DNA from 3 places in the Cereibacter sp. Soil_C_27 genome. Region 2 is predicted to be linked to each of the others. Evidence: riboswitches for the same ligand, from Rfam matches in the RefSeq annotation. Region 2 holds a riboswitch; each other region holds the start of a gene.

Region 1 (3,264 bases), on a different contig from region 2:
GTCCATGATCCAGCCGTGCCGCGCCCGTTCGCGCTCCCGCAGGGCAAGGATCCGCGGCCCGGCCTCGGCCAGCGGCCCCGAGAGCACGACCTCCTCGGCCATGCCGACATAGGCGCCCCACCAGATCGTCACCCCGGCCGGGTCGAGCGTCCGGAAGGCGCAGCCGCCGTCCAGCATCACCACCAGCGTGTCGACGCCGGCAGGCCAGCCGTGGTCGCGGATCTGCCGACCCGTCGTCACGAGGAAGGGCGCGCCGATCTCGTTCAGGGCGATGGCATGGGCGGCGGCCAGCGCCTGCATCGAGGTGATGCCCGGCACAACCGACACTTCGAGCGGCAGACTGCGGTCCACCCGCGCGGCGATGCGCAGGCTGCTGTCGTAGAGCGAGGGATCGCCCCAGATCAGCAGCGCCACCCGGCCCGCCGTGCCCAGCCCGTCGCGGATCGCGGTCTCCCAGCAGGCGGCGATGGCGTCGTGCCAGTCGTCCACCCGGCCGCGATAATCGCCGGTCTCGGCCCGCACCGGCAGGTCGAACTCCGCCAAATGCGTGGCGGGGTTGGTCAGCACCTCGGCGCAGATGGTGCGACGCAGCCCGGCGAGATCGGCCTTGTCGGCCCCCTTGCGCGGGATCAGCACCAGATCGGCGGCATTGAGCGCGCGGATCGCCTGCAGCGTCAGATGCTCGGGGTTGCCGGTGCCGATGCCGATGAGGGAGAGCTGGATCATTCTGTCGTCCAATGTGGCGCGGCCCCCCTGCGGGAGCCGCGCGAAGGGTCAGGCCGCGTGGTGCAGCCGGTGGGTGAAGAGGCCGGATTTCGCCAGACCGCGCGCGCCCTTGGCCGCGCCCAGCACCGCGAGATCGACCAGGGGCTCGATCAGCACGACGAGCATGTAGGCCGCGCCGAAGCTGCCGATGGCGGCAAGGTTGCCCGCCTCGAAGCCGTGGCCGTAGAGCGCCCAGAACCCGACCCAGGCCACCACGCCGCCCTGATAGGCGACCGACAGCGACAGGACCTGCAGGTAGCCAAGATCGACATAGGCCGTCTCGCGCGGGATGACCTTGTGCGCGAGGGCGGTCAGGCCGAACAGCGGCACCAGGAGCGTGGTCACGTTCATGCCGTATTGCGGCAGGTCGAAGGGCGCGAAGAACAGGCCTTGGACCAGCAGGCCCAATGCCAGTCCGATGGCGGCGGGGGCGGCTCCGAGGATCAGGAACAGGGTCGAGCCGAGGATCAGGTGAACCTCGGAGACGCCGACCGGGTAATGCGGCAGGATCTCGAAGAACGAGAAGACGAGGCCGGTGGCCAGCACGGAGCGGGCAGCGAGCGAGGCCAACCCCTTTTCGCGCGCGGCCTCCCAGGCGAGTTTCAGGGCATAGCCTCCGGCCGCCGCGGCGGTGCCGTAGCTCAGGAGGATCTTGGCGCCGGTGACGACGCCCTCTTCGATATGCATGTCAGTGACTCCAGGCCGTCACACCCGACGGCGGTTTCGGTTGCCTGCAGGGCCGGTATCCTGGCTGGCGGGTCTGGGCGGGTCTTCGGCCTTCCCGGGCTTGTCGCCCAGTGACCAGAGGTGAAGACCCGCTCGCCGCTGACAGTCGCGGGGGCGGCTGGGTCCGGGGCGCCGCAAATTGGTCCGCCCCTCCCCATTCCCGATTGAGTTCCGGTGCTTTGCACCTGACGGAACACCATGCAGAGCTGAACTCCGACACCATCCTTGCCGCTGCGTCAAGCATGATCGGACTCCCCGGCCAAGGGGCCGTAGAGGATCAGCGCGGGCGAGCTGCCGCTGCCGCCGGCCAGCTGGGCGGCGAGGGCGGCGATGGTGCTGCGGGTAAGGGTCTGATCGGCGTGGCTGACGGATTCCGCCAGCAAAGCCGGGGTATCGGGCGGCAGGCCCGCGGCGATCAACGACGCGGCCAGGGCCGGGAACGTGCGCTTGCCCATGAAGACGACGGTGGTCGCCTCGGGGTCGGCCAGCGCCTGCATGTTCAGCCGCGGCAATTCGCCCGTCACATCGGCGCCGGTGACGAACTGCACCCGCCGCGCGGTCAGGCGGCGGGTCAGCGGGATGCCCGCGAAGGCGGCGGCGGCGCAGGCCGAGGGCACGCCGGGGATGATCTCATAGCCGATGCCTGCGGCTTCGAGCGCGGTGATCTCCTCCTCCAGCCGGCCGAAGATGCCCGCATCGCCGGATTTCAGCCGCACCACCCGCGCCCCGGTCAGGGCGTAATCGACCAGCAGACGGCTGACGTGATCCTGCTTCGGCGAAGCCCGCCCGGCCCGCTTGCCGACCCCCACCAGATCGGCCCCCTCGCGCGCATGAGCGAGGATCGGGCCGGAGGAGAGATCGTCGAACAGCACCGCATCGGCGGTTTGCAGGCGCGACACCGCCTTCAGCGTCAGCAGTTCGGGGTCGCCGGGACCGGAGGAAACGAAGGATACGAAGCCGGTCATGTCGCCTCTGCGATCAGATGAAAAAAGGTTCCGGTGGACAGCCCGCCGCCCGCCTGCCGCCTGAGCGAGCCGGTCTCGGGCACCGCCTGCCCCGCCGCATCGCTGACGCGGGCCAGCGGGGCGTCGGGCTGCTCGAGGATGGTGGAATAGTGGAACTCGTGGCCCCGGAGCCGCGCGCCCTGTCCCGGGATCGGTGCGGCAAGCTCGGCCAGCCGGTAGCCAAGATGCATCTTGCGCTTCTGGAAGGAGGTCACGAGCCCCAAGAGCCCGGTCATCGGATGGGCCACGCCCTCGGCATCGACCAGCGTCTCGCCCATCACCATGTAGCCGCCGCATTCGCCATGCACCGGCCGCGTTTCGGCAAAGCGCCTGATCCCCGTGCGAAAGCCGCTCGCCGCCGCCAGACGGCCCGCGTTCAGCTCGGGGTAGCCGCCAGGCAGCCAGCAGACATCGGCGCTGTCGTCGGGGGCCTCGTCGGCCAAGGGCGAGAAGGGCAGGATCTCGGCCCCCGCCGCGCGCCAGCCCTGCACCAGATGCGGATAGGCGAAGCTGAAGGCCGCATCCTGCGCCAGCGCGATCCGCTGGCCCGGCGGCGGCATCGCCGCTTCCGGCGCAGCCTCGCGCTGCCCGCCCGCCGCCGCCCGCAGCAGCGCGTCGAGATCGACCCGCTCCGCCATCAACGCGGCGGCCTCGGTCATCAGCCGCTCCAGCGCCGGATGCTCGCCCGCCTGCACCAGCCCCAGATGCCGTTCCGGCAGGGCGATGCTCGCCAGCCGGGGCAGCGCGCCGAAGACGGTGATCCCGGCCC
Region 2 (3,264 bases):
GATGGGCTGATCCGGCTCGATCTGGCCGACCAGCTGTCCGATCTGGGCTTCATCGTGCTGCAGGCCAGCAATGCCGATCAGGCGCTGCTGGTGCTGGAGCGGCGCAGCGAGATCTCGGCGCTGCTGACCGACATCGACATGCCCGGCTCGATGAGCGGGCTCGGCCTAGCCGCCGTGGTGGCCGAGCGCTGGCCCGCCTGCAAGATCCTCGTGATCTCGGGCCGCCACGCCCCCGACCCCGAGTGCCTCGCGCGCGGCGCCTCCTTCATCGCCAAGCCCGTCACCGAGGCCGGGCTGCTGCGCGTGCTGCAGCGGATGGCGCTGATCGACTGAGGTATTGATGACTTTTGGTCGCAGCTTTGACTGATCTGGGTCAAGGCGGCCCGGCCCTCCTGCCCGCATCGTCCTCCCTGCCTGCCGCACCCTCCGGTGCCGGTCATCCGCAGCGAGGAGCCAGATCATGCAACATGCGACCATCCAGATTTCCGCCTATATCTCGGCCCATGGCATCGTCATCGCCGAAGACCCCCTGACCGGGCTCGTCACCATCCGCGACGGCGCGCGGGTGATGCGCGGCCGCCGCGTCGCCGCCATCAAGGGCTGAGCTCACCGTTCCGGGGGCCCAAACCATGATTGACAGACTCTGCATTTCTGGCCGAGGCTTGAGCCGGGGCGCGAGGATGCGGAAGGCGGGGATCCCGGGGGGAGAGCGTGGCATGACTCCGGGACATCACGGGCCGTTCGACCGCCCTCTCTTCGAGCGCTCGCATCTCGGCCTCGCCGCCTTCAAGTCCGCCCTGCCCGCCGATGCCGTCCTCTCGCTCGCACAGGAGGTCGTCAGCCGCCTTGCCAGCCGCGCGCGCGACCTGCCCGCCCATGATGTCGCCCATCCGACCGCGGAAGAAATCGACGCGCTCTGCACCGCGCTCATCTCGCCCGATGCCGATGCCGGGGCGCGGTTCATCGAGACCATCCGCCGCGAGGGCGCCGGAATTGACGTGATCTACCTCGCCTACCTCGCCTCGGCGGCACGGCGGCTGGGGCAGTGGTGGGACGAGGACCGGGTGCCCTCGGCGCAGGTCACCATCGCCTCCAGCCGGATCTACGCCATCATGCGCGGGCTGCGGCATGTGCTGGCCGCCCCGCTCCCCGTCACCGACAAGGCCGCCGTCTTCGCCGCCGTGCCCGGCGAGACCCACACGCTCGGCGTCACCATGGCCGCCGACCTCTTCCGCCGCGAGGGCTGGGAGGTCGACCTGCTGCTCGGCCTGCCGCACGAAGCGCTGATCGAGCGCTTCTGCGCCAGCGGCCGGCGTGTCTTCGGCCTTTCCGCCAGCGGTCCGCGCAGCCTCCTGCCGCTGGGCAGGCTGCTCGTGGCGATCCGCATCGCCTGTCCCGAGGCGCGGGTCATGGTCTGCGGCCAGATCGTCACCGATGCCGCGGGCATGGTCGCCCATCTGCATCCCGAGGCGATGGCCAACGACATGACGACCGCGCTCAACGGGATGGAGGCGCTGCTTTCACCGCCGCGCTGAGGCGTTCGCGACCAGAGCGGGCTTGCGCGCCCGCCCGGCATCTGGTTTCCCATCCCTGCCGGGTGCCGCCGCGAGGCGGAGAATCGGGAAGCCGGTGCGACTCCGGCGTGGGCCCGCCGCTGTAACGGTGATGCCCCGGGCAGAAGGCCACTGGATCTTTCCGCGAAGGCGCGCGGGGCAGACGATCCGAAGCCAGAAGACCGGCCCGGCAACGAGGTTCTGCCGCGTGGACTGCGGCGGATCGTCCATGAAGGAGGTCTGGATCATGCCGGATACCCCGCCCCCTGCCTGCACCGAGGTGCGCCCCCAGCCCGCCCGCGCCTTCAGCGACGCCGAACGGCAGGCGCTCTACGACATCATCGCCGAGCGGCGAGATGTGCGCGACGAATTCCTGCCCGACCCGATCGACCCCGCGCGGCTGCACCGGGTGCTGCAGGCGGCGCATCTGGCGCCCTCCGTCGGCTTCATGCAGCCGTGGAACTTCATCCTGATCCGCGATCCCGCCCGCCGCGCCGAGGTGCATGCGGCCTTCCAGCGTGCCAATGACGAGGCGGCCCAGCTCTTTCCCGACGAGAAGCAGGCCACCTACCGGGCGCTCAAGCTGCAGGGTATCCTCAAGGCGCCGCTCAACATCTGCGTCACCTGCGACCGCGACCGCTGCGGCCCGGTGGTGCTGGGCCGCACCCACAACCCCGAGATGGACCTCTATTCCAGCGTCTGCGCCGTGCAGAACCTCTGGCTCGCCGCCCGGGCCGAGGGGCTGGGGGTCGGCTGGGTCAGCATCTATCACGAGACCGACCTGCGCGCCGTGCTGGGCCTGCCCGAGCGGATCAAGATCGTGGCCTATCTCTGCATCGGCCATGTCGACCAGTTCTACGCCGCGCCAGAGCTGGCGCTGAAGGGCTGGCGCCAGCGCCTGCCGCTCGAGGATCTGGTGATGGAGGACGGCTGGCAGGGCGACTGAGCGCGGACAAGCTCGACGGGGCGGCTCAGCGCGCCGCCCCCTCCACCCGGCTCCGCGACAGGATGGCGCCCGAGGCATCCAGCGTGAAGCGCAACCGGATCGCCTTGTAGCGGAACGTCACCCGGGTCCGGCCCGCATCGGCGTCGCGCCCCTCTTCCACCAGCCCGGTGATCCGGCCCTCGCGCATCAGCCGCGGCACATCCGCCGCAGCCAGCCCCAGAAGCGGCGCCAGATCCTCGGCCTCCACCGTCACCCGGCCCGCCACCACTTCCAGCCGCATCGCCCCGCCTCTCCTGCCTCGCCCGAGCCCGTCAGCCTGCGCGGGAAAGCGCCCGGGCACAAGGCCGGGCGGCCTGTCGCAGGCCGCAGTCATAAAATCGTGGCCTTGCTTTGGCATAGCGCAGCAAGACGCCCCGCGTCGGGCGATGCCATCGAGGAGCGCTTCATGCCGCAACCTGTCCCGCGCCAACCGCACCGTCACCGCAGCCTGTTCCTGTCGGACCTGCATCTGGGCGCGCGGGGCTGCCGTCCGGAGCGCATCCTCGACTTCCTCGAGCACAACACCGCCGCCGAGATCTATCTCGTCGGCGATGTGCTCGACCTCTGGCACCCGCCCTTCCCTCACTGGACCGAGGTGCATGACGAGATCCTCGCCCTGCTGTTGCGCCGGGTGCAGGAAGGCGCGCAGCTCTTCTACCTGACCGGCAACCACGACACAGCGATGCGGCTCTATCGCGGCACGCATTTCGGCCGGATCGAGGTGGC
Region 3 (3,264 bases), on a different contig from region 2:
GCGCGCGGCATGCGGGATCACCAGACCGACGAAGCCGATGGCGCCAACGATGCTGACCATGGTGGCGGTGATCATCGTCACCACCGCGATCAGCAGCGCCTGGGTGCGGCGGATCGGGATGCCCATGGTGAGCGCGGATTCGGCGCCGAAGGTGAAGGCGTCGAGGGCGCGGGTCTGCACGAGGCAGAGCAGCACGCCCGCGACCGAGACCGGCACCGCCAGCCAGACATCGGGCCAGCGCACGCCGCTCATGTTGCCCATCATCCAGAAGGTGACGCCGCGCACCTGCTCGGCACTGGCTGACTGGGCGATGACGAAGGAGGTGAGGGCGTTGAAGAGCTGGGTTCCGGCGATGCCCGACAGGATGATGAGCCCGGCCTGCGGCAGCCCGGTGCTGCCGCCCGCCGCCCGCGCCAGCAGCACGACCAGCGTGAAGGCCAGAAGCCCGCCCGCGAAGGCCCCGACCGAGAGCGGCAGGGTGCCCGCGCCGATGCCAAGCACGAGGATCAGCACCGCTCCGGTGGAGGCGCCTGCCGAGATGCCGAGGATATAGGGATCGGCCAGCGCGTTGCGCAGCAGCGCCTGCAGCACCACGCCCGAGACGGCGAGCCCCGCGCCGCAGGCGGCGGCAACGATGGCGCGCGTCAGGCGGTAGTTCCAGACGATGCCCTCCTGGATCGGCGGCAGCGGATAGTCGCTGCCGAAGAGCCGGTTGGCCAGCGTCTGCCAGATGACGGCGGGCGGGATGATGGTCTCGCCCACCGAGATGCCGAGGGTCAGCGCCACCATGAGCGCCGCCAGCCCCAGCGCACCGCGCGACAGGCTCCGCGATCCGAGCCGCACCGACCCTGTCGCGGCGGAGATCACTTGGCCGGGCCCTCGGCCGCGATGGCCTCCACCACCGTCTCGATGCCCGAGGGAATGCGGATGCCGGCGTGGATCTGGTGCGCGTCGATGACGATCACCCGGTTCTCGCGCACCGCCCGCATCCGGCTGGTCACCGGATCGGTCGAGAGGTGGTCGAGCTTCACCTCGTAATCGTCGGCGGCAAAGCGGCGGCGGTCCATCCGGGCCACGATGATGTAGTCGGGATCGGCGCTGGCGATGGTCTCCCAGCCGACCGCGGGCCATTCCTCGTTCGAGTCGACCACGTTGCGCAGGCCGAGCGTCTTGAGGAGGAAGCCCGCGATGCCGTTCTGCCCGGCCACGAAGGGGTCGAGCGCCAGATCGGGGCTGGAGAACCAGACCACGGCGGTCTTGCCCTCGATGCCGAGAGCCTTGGCCTTCTCCGCCGCCGCGTCGACCCGGGCGCGCAGCTCGGCCTCGAGATCGGCGCCGCGCGGCTCCACGTCGAAGATCTGCGCCAGTTCGCGCACCGCGCGATACATCAGCTCGATCGAGAATTCCTGCGTCCGCGCCCCGTCGCCGCCCACCATGTTGTCCTTGCCGACGCAATCGGCGGGCATGGCATAGACCTCGGTCCCCAGCTCGTTGAACTGGGCGCGGGTGCCGACGGCGCCCTGCGGGCCGACGTGGAATTCGAATTGCGTGGTGACGAGTTCCGGCTCCTTGGCCATCACGGCCTCGAAGCCGGGATGGTTGTCGGCCAGCCGCTCCACCTTGGCATTGGCCTCGGCGAAGGCGGGCTGGACCTCGTTGAACCAGACCGAGGTGCCCTGCACCTTGTCGGCAAGGCCCAGGGCATAGAGCATTTCGGTGGTGGACTGGCCGATGGTCACGACGCGCTGCGGGGCCGCGTCGAAGACGAGGGTCTGGCCGCAATTGTCGATCGACAGCGGATAGGTCGTGGCCTGTGCCGCGCCGCCCGCGAGGCAGAACAGGGCAACGGCGCCCGGAAGTCGGCTGAGGGTCATGGATTGGGTCTCCGATGAGGGGAAGATCGCTCACCGGACGGGGGCGCCTCCACAGGAGAGCGCGGGTCGGCCAAGGGCAGGCCGCAAAGCCAGACACAGGTCATACGCATCCTTCTCCGGACACCCCGCCCGGCGTTACGTTTCTGCTGTCGGCAGGTCTCCTGACTGGCGGATCGACGCTTTGCCCGGCCTTCCCGGGGCGTGGGCCCCAGTGGCGAAAATCGAGCGTAGCTAACCGCCTACAGTTGCGGGGGCAGTTCCGGTTCACGGCCGAGGCCGTGGCGGATTCCCTGTTAGTTCCATGTGGAAACCGACAGATCTTGCCTAGCCTCACCGATTGGTGAGGTCAAGCGCCGCGCGCGGTAGGCCCTGTGTGACGAGGTCACGGTGCGGCGGCGCGGGCCGCGCTAGGAGGGACGGGCGGCGCCGATCTGCCGCTGTCTTTGCCGGGGTTTCCGCCATGCACAGTTCCTCCGCCTCCCTCCCATCCGCCGCCCCCGCCGGGGATGCCCGTCTCGCGCATTACCCGGTCACCTTCTTTGCCATCGGCATGGGGATGATGGGCCTGACCCTCGCGCTTCATGCGGCCGAGACCGCCTTCGGGCGGGAGCCCGAGGTGTCGCGCGCGGCGCTCGGGGGGGCGCTGGGGCTTCTGGGGCTGGTGGCGCTCGGCTATCTGGCCAAGGCGCTGCGCCATCCGGCGGCGGTGGCGGCGGAGTGGCATCATCCGGTGCGAATCGCCTTCTTCCCGGCGATCTCGATCTCCATGCTGCTTTTGTCGGTGGCGCTGCTCGGCGAGCGGCCCGAGGCGGCGCGGGTGGTCTGGATGGCCGGCACGGCGCTGCAGGGGCTTCTGGCGCTGGCGGTGATCGCGGCATGGATCGGACATCGCAGCTTCCAGCAGGGCCAGCTGACCCCCGCCTGGTTCATCCCGGCGGTGGGCAATGTGATCGTACCGCTGGCGGGCGTGCCGCTGGGCCATCCCGAGATTTCGTGGCTGTTCTTCTCGGGCGGGCTGGTGTTCTGGATCGTGCTGCTGACGCTGGTCATCAACCGGCTGATGTTCCACGACCCGCTGCCGGGCAAGATGGTGCCGACGCTGATGATCCTCGTCGCCCCGCCTGCCGTCTCCTTCGTCGCCTGGCTGCGGCTGACGGGTGAGGTGGGCGCCTTCGGGCATATCCTGCTGAGCATCGCCTATGTCTTCGCGCTGATCGTGGCGATGCAGGCGGCGAAGTTCCGGCGGATGCCGTTTGCGATGTCCTGGTGGGCGCTGTCCTTCCCGCTGGCGGCGCTGAGCATCGCGAGCTTCGCCTATGCCGGGGCCGCCCTGTCGGCGCCGCACCGGTTGATCGGGCTGGGGCTGCTCGGGCTTCTCGTGCTGGTGGTG

Evidence for each region. A riboswitch is a leader RNA that binds a small molecule or an ion and turns the genes downstream of it on or off. The one in region 2 is predicted to bind cobalamin.
Region 1: linked by a shared signal. The riboswitch ahead of AC3A5Z_RS01860 (energy-coupling factor ABC transporter permease) and the one ahead of bluB (5,6-dimethylbenzimidazole synthase) in region 2 are both predicted to bind cobalamin.
Region 3: linked by a shared signal. The riboswitch ahead of AC3A5Z_RS06880 (ABC transporter substrate-binding protein) and the one ahead of bluB (5,6-dimethylbenzimidazole synthase) in region 2 are both predicted to bind cobalamin.

What each region holds. Positions count from the first base shown of each region.
Region 1 covers NZ_JBDGJD010000001.1:375,232-378,495, reverse strand. The annotation lists gene cobF (precorrin-6A synthase (deacetylating)) at 1-726, opposite strand, end outside; gene AC3A5Z_RS01860 (energy-coupling factor ABC transporter permease) at 775-1,452, opposite strand; cobalamin riboswitch at 1,486-1,707, opposite strand; gene cobA (uroporphyrinogen-III C-methyltransferase) at 1,728-2,456, opposite strand; gene AC3A5Z_RS01850 (cobyrinic acid a,c-diamide synthase CobB) at 2,453-3,264, opposite strand, start outside.
Region 2 covers NZ_JBDGJD010000003.1:276,095-279,358, forward strand. The annotation lists gene AC3A5Z_RS13315 (response regulator) at 1-333, shown strand, start outside; gene AC3A5Z_RS13320 (hypothetical protein) at 461-604, shown strand; gene AC3A5Z_RS13325 (cobalamin B12-binding domain-containing protein) at 717-1,535, shown strand; cobalamin riboswitch at 1,579-1,758, shown strand; gene bluB (5,6-dimethylbenzimidazole synthase) at 1,801-2,499, shown strand; gene AC3A5Z_RS13335 (DUF6522 family protein) at 2,525-2,779, opposite strand; gene AC3A5Z_RS13340 (UDP-2,3-diacylglucosamine diphosphatase) at 2,945-3,264, shown strand, end outside.
Region 3 covers NZ_JBDGJD010000001.1:1,395,714-1,398,977, forward strand. The annotation lists gene AC3A5Z_RS06875 (FecCD family ABC transporter permease) at 1-864, opposite strand, end outside; gene AC3A5Z_RS06880 (ABC transporter substrate-binding protein) at 864-1,874, opposite strand; cobalamin riboswitch at 2,009-2,204, opposite strand; gene AC3A5Z_RS06885 (SLAC1 anion channel family protein) at 2,335-3,264, shown strand, end outside.